DNA from 3 places in the Rossellomorea sp. FS2 genome. Region 3 is predicted to be linked to each of the others. Evidence: riboswitches for the same ligand, from Rfam matches in the RefSeq annotation. Region 3 holds a riboswitch; each other region holds the start of a gene.

Region 1 (5,282 bases), 840 kb from region 3:
AGGGTCTTTTCACATCCGATCACTTCCACTTTGACCATGTCACATAAACCTGATGCCTTTGCAAGCTGTGCATGGCGGACGGCTTCCGCGGCATCTTTCGCTCCGGCCGTATTGGGCAGTAAAGTGAAGCTCCCGAGATCTAATTCCTCCAGGACATTTTCCCCAGGGGAATCAAATACGTTCATGCGACGGACCGAAAAGGTGAGGATTTCCGCACCTGACGCTTTCACAGCCTTTCGCTGGATCTCCTGATCCGGATACTTCCCCGTACCGAGAAGCAATCTTGATTCAAATTCATACGTCCCTATCTTCAACATGTCAACCGCCTCCTACGAAATGGACGATCTCTACCCGATCGCCAGCATTCAATTTGATATCCCTATGCTCAGCTTTCTTCAGTATCTGTTTGTTCCACTCCACGATCAGCATCCGCTCACCAGTCTTAAGGTGGATAAGGAGGTCATCTACTGACTTCACTTGTGGTGGAACCTCGGTTTCTATCCCATTGACGTGTATATTCATAACCCAATCTCCTTTCGCAGTCCTTATCACTCAGTAGATCTGCCATCAGCACTCCAGTAATCGGAGCCAGAAGAATCCCATTCCGGTAGTGACCTGTCGCCAATGACAGTCCCTCCACATCCGGAACCCTTCCCATGAATGGGAGCCGTGAGGATGTTTTCGGCCTCGTGCCTGCCCATGCTTTCCCCCATGCGGCAGCGGCAATGCCCGGTGCAATGGTGCACGCCTTGGCAAGTAAACGTGAGACGCTCTCAGCAGCTACATCTTCACTGAACGATCCTACTTGTTCCGTGGCACCGATCGTCAATGTGCCATCTGCTTTCGGGACCAAATACACGTCATCTGATACAATCGTTCGATTCAGGAATCCCTCCTTAGGGGTCACAGAAATGCATTCCCCTTTTACCGGCGCAGCGTCCAGTTTAATTCCTACCCGTCGCAGGATATGCTGACTCCAGGCGCCACCTGCTACCACCACCTCATCACCATAAAGGGGTCCCCGCGTGGTGTTGACACCAATGACTGAACGCCCTTTCATGATGAGTGTGTTGACCTCGGTGCCTTCATGGAGTACCGCCCCCATAGTTGCTGCCGAAATAGCCAGCGCTTCTGACAGTCGAGGTGCAAGAAGATTGCCGTCCCGAGGTATATAAAGACCGCCAATGAATGAGCGGGATAAGGAAGGCTCCATTTTCCTTAACTCCCTTTCCTCCAGCCACCGCAATTCCTCCTTCATCCCCTGTGGACTGTTCGCTTCCTCTTGAAGGAGGTGTTGCTCCCTGCCTGTCATAGCAGGCATGATCATTCCGTTTTGTCTCAAACCGATATCGATTCCTGAACAGTTCAGGAGCTGTTCGGCTAGGGCCGGGAAGAGATCCCTGCTTTCTTTGGCAAGGGAGGTCATGGAGGGGTTTCCCCTGGTTTCAGTATGGACCCCCAACATTCCAGCTGCTGCACCTGAGGCTTTGCCCGCAAGCTTCCCTTTTTCCAAAAGGGTGACGTTGCACCCCTTTTTCATAAGCTCGAAGGCGATGGATAGACCAATCACACCTCCACCGACAATGATGATGCGCTTCATCGTGCTCCACCTCCCTTTAAAGATGCTCGATAATCCTCGGCCGCCCCCCGCGGATCCGTGCTGAGGAACACACCAGACAACACGGCGATGCCTGCTGCCCCTGCACGGATTACTTCAGCAGAGTTGTCCGGCGTGATCCCGCCTATTCCAACTACGGGAAATTCATCTTTTACTTTGCTGATTGCACCCACTCCGATACCGGTCTTTCCTGGTTTGGAGCCCGTATGATATATGTTCCCTAGGAGAATGGAGTCGGCTCCTGTTTTTCCTGCCGCATCTGCTTCCGCGGGACTATGCACGGATATTCCAATTTTGATCGTCGGGAACATCCTTTTGATTTCGGAGGGGGTGACGCTCCGGGATCCGAGCTGAACCCGTTCTACACCCGTCAACAAGGCTATGTCGACGCGATCATTGACAACCAGCTTCTCTGCAGGAACACCGGATGAGAGAAGCGCGAGAATGGTGTCGTATAGACAGCGCGACGACCAATTGTTTTCCCTCAGGTGAATGGCATCCACCAGGTGATGCACAAGCGAGCAGATTTGGACCACTTCTCGTGGAGACTGCTTTCCCGACGTGATGATGTGAAACTCCGGTTGGGACACTGCCATTATGCACCGGCCCCGGTTCGGGTGGTGGCCAGTAATTCTTGGAAGGGCCACCGTTCAAGGGTGAAGGCCATTTCCCAGAACTGGAGTTCATAAATGCTGCTCACCAGGAACAGTTCTTTCATGCGGGCGCGTTGAGTACCACTTGCGAGCTCTGCCAGTTCATCGAGCCTTTGGATCTGTTCCTCAACCAGCTCCCTGAACCATTCCCCTCCGTAGGTGGCGATCCACTCCTGATAAATGGGTTCTTCCGGCGTGCTTCCTTTCAATTTCTCCCCCACCTCATAGTACAGCCAGTAACAGGGCAGCAGGGCAGCAAGGATATCAGCCAGATCACCGACCTGAGCAGATCGGTACATATGAGAAGCATAGGCATACGCCGTCGGGGACGGAACGAACTGCTCCTTCTCTTCTTCTGTGATTCCGAGTTTGTCAGAAAACCCTTCATGGAGAGAAAGCTCTGCTTCGAACGTTGCCTGTGCATGGGCAGCCAATCGGGCGGATGTTTGAAGATCCCCTGCTTTTGAAGCCCCCAAAGCCTGCATTTTTGAAAAATGGGTCAGATAATAGGAATCTTGCAAAACATAAAATTTGAAATTCTCAAGCGGCAAGGAACCATCACCGATTCCTTTTACGAAAGGATGTTGAAAACTCGCCTCCCAGCAATCGTCTGCAGCCAGCCGTAATTCTTCTGAAAACTTCATTCCTCTTTCCTCCTTTTGACGATCCACTGAAACGAAAAAAAGCCATTTTCCACAGAGTTGGTGGAAAATGGCTTTTTGAGAATCCGAAACGGATAGAGATATCCTCAAAACGCCACTTCCCTCCGCTGGTATCAACCAGATCAGGTTCAAAGGGTCTTGAAGTTTCACTTCAATCTCAGCCGCTATTAAGGGCCCCCCTAGTGGATCGTCATATGTAAGTTGAGTTCGATGCTATCGTAACATGAAGAGATGGATTGTCAAGTCCATCCAAGGAAGAAACTGCTTTTATCCTATGGAATCGTACAAAGGTGAGGCGTTATATAAGTTCTATTATTTTTTGAATTGGCATGTGATAAGTAGGAGTCCGTGCTCTTCGCTGCGGCCAACCGCTTTCCACGGGGCGTGCGGTGAGCCTCCTCATTCTTGCGGGGTCTCACCCTGCCCGCTTTTCCCGTTGGAGTCGGTTGGTCTCCGCTTCGAGCACTCTGTAGTGAATAGTAGGACATGTTAATAAAACTAATGGCGTGAGAGAAGTTTCCAACCTTATATTCTCATAGACTTTATATATCATGGTACCTGTGCCGTATCTAACGGTTGATATTGTCTGGATAGACGGTAAGTAGGAGTGCGTGCTTCTTCACTGCGGCCAGTCGCTTTCCATTGGGCCTGCGGTGAGCCTCCTGATTCTTGCGGGGACTCGCCCTGTCCGCTTGTAACGTTGGAGTCGGTTGGCCTCCGCTTCGAGCACTCTGTAGTGAATACTGGAAGTTACCGTAGAATGAGGAAAAGGACTTTATATATACGTTTCATTTTTTATCATTGCTGTCAACCGGTGAAGTTGTCTACCCGTTCCTTCGGTTCTCCCCATGGTGAAGGGGGGGCAGGTGTTGGATCATCATTTTCATTAAGTGCAAAGAAACAACTCACTTGAACCAGCCTTTCTCCTTCGATTGGGTAATGGCCTCGATCCTGTTTTTCACACCGAGTTTTTCAAGGATGGTTGAAATATAATTACGGACGGTTCCTGCCTTCAGGCTGAGTTCATCGGCGATTTCCTGCGTGTTTTTCCCGTCGGCGACGAGCCACAGCACTTCTTTCTCACGATCCGTCAGGGGATTTTCTTCACCATATACATCATCCATGAGTTCGGGTGCAAACATCCGCTTCCCATCCATGACGAGTCGTATGGATTGAGCAAGCTCTTCACTGGGGCTGTCTTTCAGAAGGTATCCCTTCACCCCTGCCTTCAGGGCGCGTTGAAAATAGCCTGACCGTGCAAAGGTGGTCAAGATGATGACCCTGCAGTCAGTGTCCTTCAGTCTTTCTGCTGCTTCCAGCCCAGTCATCTTGGGCATTTCGATATCCATCATGCATATATCGGGACGTAGCTCCCGAACGAGCGAGAGCGCTTCTTCCCCGTCTCCTGCCATCCCTACGACTTCCATATCATCTTCGAGGTTCAAGAGGGAACCAAGGGCCCCCAGCATCATCCTCTGATCTTCTGCAATCACGATTGAAATCAATTGTAACCCTCCCTGTTTGTATCTTTTATCACTTTAGGCACGATCATTGTCAGAGTGGTGCCATCTTCTCCGTCGATTCCAAGCTCTCCGTTCACGAAGTCGAGCCGCTCACGGATCCCGATCAATCCGCTCCCTTTTGATTTGCGGTAATCCTTAGGGATGCCTTTACCGTTATCAGAAAGAACGAATCTAAGGCTATCATGGCTTTCCACCACCCTGAGTGTACACTCTGTGGCGCCGCTATGCTTTACGATATTGGTAACGGCTTCCTTCAGGCACATACTGAGGATATTCTCAAGGAACAGCGAGATATTGGGGAGCGGTTCCTCGTATTCAGGGATGAACCGGATGTCGGCTGCTGACAGGAGCTGACGGATCCGGATGAACTCATCCTCGAGCCTGATGCCTCTCATCTGTGATACGAGGGTCCGGACTTCACTCAGCGCCGTCCTTGCCGTCTGCTGGACATCCATGAGTTCGTTCTTCGCCTGTTCCGGATTTTTCTCGACCAGTTTTCTGGCCAGATCGCTTTTCAATCCGATCAGTGATAGTTTCTGACCAAGGGTGTCGTGGAGATCCCTTGCAATCCTCTGCCGCTCTTCCTGCTTCACCAATTCTGAGATCCGTTTATTGGCATCTTCGAGCTGCTCTTCCAACTGCCCTTGTTTGTTGCGATTGAAAATATTGAAAGGAAGCAGGATCACACTGATCCAAATGATCAGGATGAAAGGAATCTGAGAGAGGAAGACCTCATGCTGGAGGACGAATTTATAATTGATCGATGCCGTCGTAAGGACCAAATGCACCACATACAGTGTCAGGAACGCCGCCCGGTTCCGTATGT
Region 2 (5,282 bases), on a different contig from region 3:
ATCATGGATGTAGTCGAAAAGATCAGCAGTCGCATCATCCTCCTTCATCAGGGGGCGGTCGCTGCGGATGGGAGTTTTGAAGAGTTGAAGAATCAGAATTTAGAAGGTTCCCTCGAAGAGATCTTCAATCAGCTGACAGGCTTCACAGAGCATAAGGAGACGGCGTCTGAGATTGTTTCTGTCGTAAGGGGAGTGTAATCATGAGGACATTTCCAACGTTGAAGGTCCTTGATGCATTCAAGGGGCTGTTCGCGATTTTCGGCTTTGATTATCCTGTGATCCGCAAGATCCTCCACATGAAGTGGACCATGGACGGTAGGAGGGTCCCTACCATCTTCCAGCAAGGGAAGGTGAAAAATGAAAAGGACGGGAACCGGTTCATCAAATCGCTTTGGGTGTATGCCTTATATGGATTGCTCCTGCTTCCGATCCTGTTCTTCGGGGATATGTATCTGTTTCAAATGACGCTGATTTTCTCCGTCATCTTCTTCATGACCAGCACCTCGATGATTTCGGATTTTTCCGTGGTGATCCTGGATGTGCGTGATTCCACGATCCTTTTCACCAAACCGGTCCAGCGGAAGGATATCTCGATGGCGAAGGCGCTCCATGTATTCTTTTACCTGTTCTTCCTGACCGGAGCATTGACGATCATCCCACTTGTGGTTTCGTTCTTCTTAAATGGGTTTGTCTTTTTCCTTTTATTCCTGGTGGGAATCGTGCTTCTCGATCTTCTCATCCTGGCCATGACGGCCCTGATGTACTATTATGTTTTGAAGTTTTTTGATGGTGAGAAGCTGAAGGATATGATCAACTATGTCCAGATCGGTCTCTCCGTCGGGATTGCCATAGCCTATCAGCTGGCAGCGAGGGCGTTTGACCTCGTGGATGTGAATATGTCCTTTTCACCGGAGTGGTGGACGGTGTTGATCCCGCCCCTTTGGTTCGGTGCGCCGTTTGAATATGTCCTCAATGGGAATCACTCCAGCGTGGTACTCATCATGTCGATTCTTTTTGTGCTGGTACCTCTCGCTGCACTGTTCATCTACATCAAGGCACTTCCACAGTTCGAGCGCAATCTTCATAAGCTCTCGGCACAAGCCGGCGGAAGGAAGCGGAGGGTGAAAAGCAATCGATTCCTTAAGGTGCTTTGCCGGAATCAGGAGGAACGTGCGTTTTACCGATTTGCCCAAAAAATGATGAGGACGGAGAGGGACTTCAAGCTCAAAGTCTATCCTTCATTGGGCTTTGCCTTGATCCTTCCGTTTCTTTTCATTTTTACGAGGCCTGGCCTTTCCATCTGGGATCTTCATGGAAGTAAATCTTATCTGGCCGTCTATGTCAGTCTCATCGTTGCCCCGTCGGTCGTCATGATGCTGAATTATTCCGGAAGGCATAAAGGGTCCTGGATCTACAGGGTGGCTCCCGTGACCCGGGTGGAATCGGTCTATAAAGGGACTTTGAAAGCCTTCCTTGTGAAGCTGTTCCTTCCGGTGTACATGGTCCTTGCCCTTGCATGTATTTTCCTTTATGGACCGGTGATCATCCCGGATCTCATTGTCATCTTCATGATCATGTGTATCATTACGGTCATCTGCAGTGTGTGGATGAATCAGGTTCTTCCATTTTCAGAGAGTTTCGAGGGGATGGCCCAGAGCGAAACCTTCAAAATCATCCCCTTCTTCTTCCTAGCTGGAGCATTGGCAGGTCTGCACTACTTGGTACTCAAGATTCCTTTTGGCATCTACGGGTATGGGTTGTTAGTGGCTGCGGTGAACCTTGGCTGCTGGAAATGGTTGATCAAGGGCCGGAATGAGCCGGAACGCCTTTAGGCGCATCCGGCTTTTTTTGGCCTGCCTGGAAATCCACTCGGATAACACCATTTGCAGATATAGGCATATACATAGGGGAGAATGGGTAACGTCGTAAAGTGGAATGATGATAGAGGACGAAAGGGAGGGCTTAATGTGTTCCTTGATTGGTTAGGTGGACTTAATCCTGCTCTTCAGGCTCTTTTTGGCGGAATGGTGACCTGGGGGCTTACGGCATTGGGGGCCTCTGCGGTCTTCTTCTTCAGAAAGATCGAGAAACATACATTGAATATGATGTTAGGCTTTGCTGCGGGGGTCATGATTGCGGCTTCCTTCTGGTCCCTTCTCGCTCCTTCCATAGAGTTCAGCGAGCAGAACGGGCAGATTCCGTGGCTTGCACCGGCAGTCGGCTTCCTTCTTGGAGGACTTTTCATCCGGCTCCTGGATTTTGTCGTTCCCCATCTGCATCTCGGGAACGCATCGGAAAAGGCGGAGGGACCACCGACGAAGTTCAAGAAATCCACGCTCTTATTCCTTGCCATCACGCTTCATAATATTCCAGAGGGTCTTGCAATCGGGGTGGCATTCGGGGCTGCGGCACTCGGTCTTGGCGATGCGACCCTGATCGGGGCCATAGGTCTTGCCATCGGAATCGGGATTCAGAATATGCCGGAAGGGGCCGCGTTATCCATCCCTCTGAGAGGGGAGGGGATGTCTCGGAGGCGCGCCTTCAACTACGGTCAGATGTCTGCTATCGTAGAGCCCATCGCGGCAGTCATCGGAGCAGCGGCCGTACTGATGATCCAGCCGCTCCTCCCATATGCCCTGGCATTCGCGGCAGGCGCCATGATATTTGTCGTTGTCGAGGAATTGATACCGGAATCCCAATCTTCAGGAAGTACGGATCTTGCCACCCTGGGTCTGATGGCGGGGTTTGTCGTGATGATGATCTTGGACGTATCGTTGGGTTAAGAGAGAGCATCCTGAACTTTCAGGGTGCTTTTTACGTGCTTGTCAGGGGCGTTTTACCCCGAAGGATGTCGTAATATCTGGAAAAAGAGTCGAAAGACCTATTATCGGTGAATCTTTTTGTCATATCATTCAGATTCTTTTATACTATAATAAAAAGGGATTCATTTAGTATGAAAGAACTGGTTGGAGGGGATGGAATGAAGCTGATCGCCGAGTCGAAGAAGACACTGAGCATCCTTTTGGTTGCAATCCTTTTCGTGACAGCAAACCAGATTCCTGGAGTACAGCACGTCACGGCCCGCATCGCGACCAACGTGTATATCAACTTTAAATATGAGCATTTGAAATTATCGTATGATTCTGTGGAATTTTCCCCGCAGCTCGGTGACTACTCCGTTGCGTATAAAGATGGGGAAGGGAAACGCTATGGCTTCATGGTCACACCGAAAGCCATGCCGATCTTCATCCGCCACGATCCGTTGGAGCCTGCGCCGGAATGATTTTGCCCTTTTCCCGCTCTTCCGTTATAATGGACAGGTAATCAATTTCATAAACGTAACCACAAGGGGAGCTGTTTTGCTGAGAGTGAACGGTCGATCCGTTCTGACCCTTTGAACCTGTTAGTTAGCACTAGCGTAGGGATGTGGAAGGCAGTTTTTTGCCTTGTAGTACATGCATTCTCCCTAATGGTTTCGTTCATAGAAAAGGGGGATTTTTTTATGAAGAATATGAAGCTCATCGTCTTGATCGAAGTGGCGATCATGGCTGCCCTTGCCGTCGTGGTCGATCTGATTCCATCCATCAAGCTTACACCGTCGATTTCATTTAATGTGGCCATGGTGCCGATCTTCCTGCTGGCATTCAGAAGGGGCTTCAAGGCGGCCACGCTGGCCGGTTTCATCTGGGGATTGTTACAGGTCGCCCTCGGGGAAGCCTGGGTCGTTCATCCGGTACAGGTCTTCCTTGAGTATTTCGTGGCTTTCGCCTTTATCGGTGGGGCCGGACTATTCAGCAGCCGGATCCAGAGCGCTGTGCGCGATGGGGGGAAGAAAGGTCTGCTGAGTTGGATGCTTCTCGCGATTTTGGTCGGAAGCGTGGCCCGTTATTTCTGGCATTTCATCGCGGGTGTGTTCTTCTTCGGGTATTTGGCGCCGGATAACCTGTCGCCGGTTCTGTTTTCATTTGCTGCCAACGGAGCTTCGATGCTCGGTTCGGCGATCCTTTGCGCCATTGTTTTATGCGCGTTGGTGGCTACAGCACCCCGACTTGTCAAAGTGGAGGATGGACGTTCCATGAATCGTAAAGCTGCGTGAGTGTGAAGATCGGCTGAGGCCGGTCTTTTTCTATTGTGCTGGCGGGGGTTTCACTTGGGGAGAGCAGGGGTAAATGAACAGGAATAGGACTATGGAAGGAGGGGTGATCATGACGGAATATATGCTGGAGGCTGCCCAGGATTGGGGAGTGTGGGGGATCCTCCTCTCCCTGTTCATCGAAGGGAGTGCCTTCCCATTTGTAGGTACGTTATTCATCGTGACCGTCGGGTTCTTGTTGGAGCTATCGTGGCTTGAGCTCTTTTTCGTCTCCGTTGCAGGAAGCGCCCTCTATGTCTTAGGGAGCTATATCCCTTACTTCCTTAGTTATAAGCTCGGTGAAAGGGTGGAGGCACGCCTCAGCCCTGAACGCAGGCAAAAGCTTCGGGCTGCACAGGATCAGTTCACGAAGTATGGCATTTGGAGCGTGGCGATTGCGAGTCCTCTGCATCTGGGGAATGTCGTCCCTTTTGTTGCCGGGATGTCCAAGATGGATGTGAAACTCTATTCCTTCCTCACCATGCTCGGGATCACACCCTCCACCTTCATTCTCCTGAGCTTCGGGAAATTCTATGGAGGAGATCCTGAAACCGTCATGCGTACAATCGATCATTATCAAAACCTTGTAATCGGCGCTGTTGTCGCTGCCACAAGCGTCTATATCCTCTATAAATGGAAGTGGAAACCCCTCAGGAAAAAAAGATCCGTCACAGACGGCGGACCCTCTTCGATAAAGAACGATGATGAGTCCTCATTGCGAACATAATTCCTTTCCTTTAAACTAAACCTATTCTTAAATCAATCGTGTGGAGAGATTCTATGGAAGCAAAAATGATGCGAAGATACGATATCATGGAGGTATGTCTCCTTGCAGGTAAAATCATGCTGCAAAGCGGCGCGGAAACGTACAGGGTGGAAGATACCATGATGCGGATCGCAGCCTCCTACGGGATCAAGGAATCCCACAGTTATGTGACGCCCACGGGTATCATCTTTTCAATTGAAACAGAAGAGCCGACCAAGACCAAATTGATCAGGATCAACGAGCGCTCCACTGACCTTGAGAAAGTGACGCTCGTCAACAGCCTCTCCAGGCAGATCAGCAAAGGGCATCTGTCTGTGGAAGAGGCCTTTCATGCGCTTGAGAAGCTGGATGAATCGGATCTTTCTTACCCGTTCAAACTTCAGC
Region 3 (5,282 bases):
CTCTCAAGAATCGCTTCGTCCCCTTTGAACCAGTGAAAATGCGCCTTCTCCACCGAATGACGCTCCAACAGATCACACGCTACACTGGCATGCTCGTAAATGCAATGGAGGACGACAGGCTTATCAAGGGACTTCGCCTTCACAATGAACCTCTCCAGCAATTCTTCATAGGGTTTCATTTCAAGGGTCGCATCATCCTGCATTTTGTAATAAGGGAGACCCACCTCCCCCACGGCAACCAGTGATTCCGCATGCTGATCTAGGAAGGTGAAGATCTCCTCGATTTCTTCTGTAGAAGGAAGCTCCTGTTCCGGGTGGAACCCGGCTGCCGCCTTCACCCGCCCATCGATCAAGGACAGGTCCAATGTTTCCCTGCTCGACTTCAAGTCCATCCCCACAGCAATCATCGCCTTAACCCCATGGCGATCGAGGGAATCAAGGATTACAGAACGTTGCCCGGGAGAATACCCATCCCAATGGATATGGGCATCAATCATGCTGAACATGCTTCGTCAACTCCCTGAAGATTTCTTTTTTGTGCTCAAGAAATTCCGCGCTTAAAATGATCCCTTCGTCCCTTGGGCGCGGATAGGGCACCCTGAATTCTTTCTGCACGCTCGAAGGCTTCCCCGATAACACAATGATGCGATCAGACAGGAAAAGTGCCTCGTCTATGTTATGGGTGATGAAGAGAACTGATCTCTTATCCTCTTCCCAAATATCCATGAGCCATTTTTGCATGTCGAGCCTTGTGAACTCATCGAGACTGGAGAACGGCTCATCAAGGCACAGCAGGGATTGCGGACTCATCAAGGCCCTGATGAAAGCGACCCTTTGCTTCATCCCACCGGAGAGCTCATCGGGATACGCCCCCTCATAACCTGAAAGTCCTGCACGCCCGATCCACTTTCTAGCCTGTTCCTCGTCTTTCCTCCCGTGAATTTCCTGACCCAGGATCACATTTCCGAGAACCGTTCTCCACGGTAATAACGCTTGATCCTGCGGCATGTAGCTGATGAACCCGGTCTTACCGTTGATATTCTCCCCGTTGAGAATGATGAAGCCTTCTTCAGGTTCCATCATCCCGCCAATCAAATGAAAGAGTGTAGTTTTCCCGCTGCCTGAAGGGCCAAGGATGGACACGAACTCCCCTTCTTCAACCTGAAGGGATAGATCCCGAAGGACAGGGTGATGATCGAATTGCTTCGATAAAGACTTGATGTGTAGCTGACTCATTTCAATTCCTCCTTCTTCCCTTTCACACACCATCGCTCCAGGAGGACGATGACCGTGAAAAACAACAAGCTCAAGATCATGATGGCGAAGATCGCCACGAATACACGATCGGTCCTGAATGCCGAGGATGCAAGCGTCATATAGACACCGATTCCCTTCTGAGACCCAAGCCACTCAGAAATGACAGCTCCCATGACGCTGTATGTGGCCGCAATCTTCAGACCTGAGAAGATGGATGGAAGGGCATGGGGCCACTCCACCTTCCTGAAGATCTGCCCCTTGGTTGCCCCAGCCATTTTCATATAGTGAATATAATGGCGTCCAGTCTGCCTGAACCCGTCCATGGTGGAGACTGCTATCGGAAAGAAGCACACAAGCGTGATTACCAGGAACTTAGGCAGCAGGCCAAAACCGAACCATATGACCAAAAGTGGGGCGAGTACGATGATGGGCACATTTTGCGATAAGATCATCAGCGGATAGACCGCTTCCCTCACCCCTGGAAGAAGATGCAGTGTGACAGCCACAGCGAGACCCGCAGCACATCCGATCAAGAAGCCGGAAACGGAGAGCCCGACTGTAGAAGTAAGATGGATACGGAAGGAGTCCCATGAAGCCATGCCCTCGGAAATAACCTTCATAGGGGATGGCAGCAACCATTGGGGGATGGTGAACACCGTCACCGCCACCTGCCAGAAGATGAATAAAAGGATGAGGGCCGAAACCGGCCGCCATCCCTTCCTGATTCCGTTCATCATGAACGGTATTTACCGGTAAGATCCGTCATTTCGATGCCTTGAGGCTGATAGAGAACCTTGATCTGAGAGATGACATTCACGCTTCCCCTTGCGATCATCTTCTCATTCATGCGCTCCACGATCTTGAACAACTCGCTGAGTTCACCTTCCATTGTCGTTTCCAATGGATTCACTTCATAATGCACTCCCGATTCTTCTATGACTGCGATCGCTTCGTCGACATAAGGGATGACATCTTCACCATTCTTCGTTTTCGGGATGATTTGAATACTGACCAATGCATTTGCCATTTATGCTCACTCTCCAGGTAAAAATTCATTTGTGTAGGCTTTTTGACTATCAAGTTTCTTATCGAGAAGTCCATTATCGAACATCCAATCAGCGTAATTCTTCCATACTTCCGCTTTCTGCTCTCCCCATCTCTCCGCATCGTCTTTGTATTTCGGTGCAAGCCATTCCTGGCTTTTCATGACGAGCTCTTCATCAAGGTCGGGTGCTTCTTTTAGGAGGATCTTGCCTGCTTCATCCGGATGTTCGATGCTGTACTCATATCCTTCCGTTGCTGCCTTCAGGAATGCCTTGACCGTGTCAGGATCATCCTCTATATGTGATTCGTTCGTCGTGAGGACAGGGGTGTAGTAGTCAAGCTTATCCGAGTAATCCTTGACGTACATCATATCAAGTTCTTCCCCACGGAGTTCGGCTTCAATCCCCGTCCAGCCATAAAAGATCCAGGCAAAGTCGATATCCCTTTTCACAGCCGTAAAGAAGTCAGTATCCCCCATATTCACGAAGTTGACCTTCTTCACGTCGGCCCCTTCCTGTTTCATGATCGAGCTCATGACGGCTTCCTCTACGGGAGAACCCCATCCACCGTATGTCTTGCCTTCGAAATCTTCAGGCTTGGTGATCCCTTTGTCTTTCGGTGCTGCAAAGCCCGATGTATTATGCTGTATGATGGCCGCAATCGAGACGATCGGTACATCCTGAACCCTTGCCTGTGTGACACCTTCCTGATACCCCACGCCAAAATCCGCCTTTCCCGATGCTACCAATTGGTCCGCACCTGCTTCACCTGGCATGATGATGTCGACATCGAGTCCTTGCTTTTCAAAATATCCTTTTTCTTTTGCCACATACAAACCGGTATGGTTTGTATTCGGGGTCCAATCAAGGACGACCGATACCTTTTTGAGTTTTTCTTTTTCAGTTCCGCCTGAACTGCATGCAGTCAGCAGGAGGATTGCACTTACGACCATGAGCCATTTTCTCAAGATGCATACGCCCCTTCACTAAATATGTACAGAAAAAAACGCCCGAGGCTCATTTGCCTAGGACGCATCATTAAACAAGAATTCTGTCTACGATCTGTTTCCTACGCTGGTATGAGCCAGTTCAGGTTCAAAGGGTCAGCATCTGATGGATGCACTCTCAACCGGCCACACCGGTCCCCCTACAATAATCACGATATCGGGCGTTATCTTCATTCCTAACTTTGCCATAGTATCAAAAGGTTTTCAAGTATTTCTTGGAGGGGACATCAGATCGTGAACCGCTTCGGATACCGCTGTGAGCTGGGATAATGAAGCGAAGGGATCGTCTGCCTGCCCAAGGTAAAAGGCATATTGAATGATGAACATGGTAAGATGATGCATGAATTGTGCAACCTCCCCTTCCTTAAAAGGGGATTCAGCACCGTAACCTTTTAAGAATGCAGTGATCAATGGCAGGGATATGCCATTGTGAATGATGAGGTGGGTGCAGAAATAGGCTGCGTCCGCCATTCGGTGGGCGACACGCAGCCGGTGAAAGTCGATGATGCCAACCTCCCCTTCTTTATCGATAAGGAGATTCCCGGGATGAACATCACCATGCACAAGCTGCTTTCCTCCCTCAAGATCCTGACTGCAAAATGGAATCATAAGGGACCGTGCCCAGTCGATGGCTGGAGAATGGCTGCATTGCTGGATCCACTCCATCGTATGAAGGGAGATGTCCCATGTTTTGACTCTCTCGGACGGAAAGTGCATGAAGACCGCATGAAGATTGGCCAAATAGGTCCCGATAGCAGACATGTTCGAAGCATCCCATCCAGGGCGGATTCCTGGAATGCATGCGTATAGGGCGTACCCGCATTCACCCGACCAGGTAATGAATCCTCCTTGTCGTGTTGGGTGAGGCAACTCCGCCATGATGGAACAGCGATGAAGATATGTGGTGATCTTCTCTTCCAAGTCCATCTCCATCCTCCTTTTCAGATAAAAAGTGCCCCCTGGGCCGTCCACCACCCATACGCATTCACCTACCCTTTTCACCTTGAACCGTTCTGCATCTTCCTCAGAAAAAAATGCGGAAATGAGGTCTAGCATTTCGTGTTCCACCCATCTGTGTAGTAAGATATTCATTAGTATGACTGCACAAACAACCATACATACCAATTGCATGAAATGAGGAATGCTCCATGGAAAGAATAAAAATCACTGAAGACCTCAGTTTCTCAAGAATCATCCACGGTTTTTGGAGGCTTGCAGACTGGGATTATACAAAAGAAGAAACCCTCTCACTGATCCAGCATGACCTGGAACAAGGCATTACAACATTTGATCACGCAGATTTATATGGCTCGTACAAATGTGAAGAGCTATTCGGAGAGGCTCTTTCACTGAAGCCTTCTTTGCGGGACCAGATGGAGATCGTCACTAAATGCGGAATCGTCATTCCTTCCGAACAACGACCGCAGCACCGTACCCACCATTACAATACATCGAAGTCCCATATCCTTGAATCTGTGGATCAGTCACTGAAGAACCTGTCAACAGATTATATCGACGTCCTGCTGATTCACCGTCCCGATCCATTCATGGACCCTGAACAAGTTGCAGACGCCTTCACTCAGTTGAAAGACGCCGGTAAGGTTAAACATTTCGGTGTCTCGAATTTCAAGCATCACCAATGGTCCATGCTTCAGGCACATCTTCCTTTCCCGCTTGTGACCAACCAGATCGAACTATCTGCTTACGAGCTTGAAAACATCGAAGACGGCACGCTGAACCTTTGTCAGGAGAAGAAGGTGCCACCAATGGCCTGGTCACCACTTGCCGGAGGAGCCATCTTCAAACAAGGCGATGAAAAAGCAGACCGCCTGCGCGCTGCACTTGAAAAAGTACAAGGCGAAACTGGTGCCAACGGAATCGACGAAATCCTGTACGCCTGGCTCCTCACACACCCTGCACGCATCATGCCGATTGTCGGATCGGGCAAAAAAGAACGAATTCAATCAGCCATCAA

The links. A riboswitch is a leader RNA that binds a small molecule or an ion and turns the genes downstream of it on or off. The one in region 3 is predicted to bind thiamine pyrophosphate.
Region 1: another riboswitch for thiamine pyrophosphate. It lies ahead of tenA (thiaminase II); the one in region 3 lies ahead of ACNA6I_RS09400 (ABC transporter substrate-binding protein).
Region 2: another riboswitch for thiamine pyrophosphate. It lies ahead of thiT (energy-coupled thiamine transporter ThiT); the one in region 3 lies ahead of ACNA6I_RS09400 (ABC transporter substrate-binding protein).

The regions. Positions count from the first base shown of each region.
Region 1 covers NZ_JBLRVS010000001.1:965,152-970,433, reverse strand. Annotated here, with positions in the region: gene ACNA6I_RS05200 (thiazole synthase) at 1-317, opposite strand, end outside; gene thiS (sulfur carrier protein ThiS) at 319-477, opposite strand; gene thiO (glycine oxidase ThiO) at 461-1,600, opposite strand; gene ACNA6I_RS05185 (thiamine phosphate synthase) at 1,597-2,214, opposite strand; gene tenA (thiaminase II) at 2,214-2,915, opposite strand; TPP riboswitch at 3,016-3,124, opposite strand; gene ACNA6I_RS05175 (response regulator transcription factor) at 3,839-4,438, opposite strand; gene ACNA6I_RS05170 (sensor histidine kinase) at 4,435-5,282, opposite strand, start outside.
Region 2 covers NZ_JBLRVS010000004.1:1,007,372-1,012,653, reverse strand. Annotated here, with positions in the region: gene ACNA6I_RS16215 (ABC transporter ATP-binding protein) at 1-198, shown strand, start outside; gene ACNA6I_RS16210 (hypothetical protein) at 201-1,832, shown strand; gene ACNA6I_RS16205 (ZIP family metal transporter) at 2,025-2,783, shown strand; gene ACNA6I_RS16200 (hypothetical protein) at 2,954-3,283, shown strand; TPP riboswitch at 3,338-3,442, shown strand; gene thiT (energy-coupled thiamine transporter ThiT) at 3,503-4,096, shown strand; gene ACNA6I_RS16190 (DedA family protein) at 4,206-4,859, shown strand; gene ACNA6I_RS16185 (threonine/serine exporter family protein) at 4,913-5,282, shown strand, end outside.
Region 3 covers NZ_JBLRVS010000001.1:1,801,099-1,806,380, forward strand. Annotated here, with positions in the region: gene ACNA6I_RS09380 (TatD family hydrolase) at 1-506, opposite strand, end outside; gene ACNA6I_RS09385 (ABC transporter ATP-binding protein) at 490-1,236, opposite strand; gene ACNA6I_RS09390 (ABC transporter permease) at 1,233-1,994, opposite strand; gene ACNA6I_RS09395 (thiamine-binding protein) at 1,991-2,284, opposite strand; gene ACNA6I_RS09400 (ABC transporter substrate-binding protein) at 2,291-3,268, opposite strand; TPP riboswitch at 3,350-3,459, opposite strand; gene ACNA6I_RS09405 (phosphotransferase) at 3,512-4,438, opposite strand; gene ACNA6I_RS09410 (aldo/keto reductase) at 4,456-5,282, shown strand, end outside.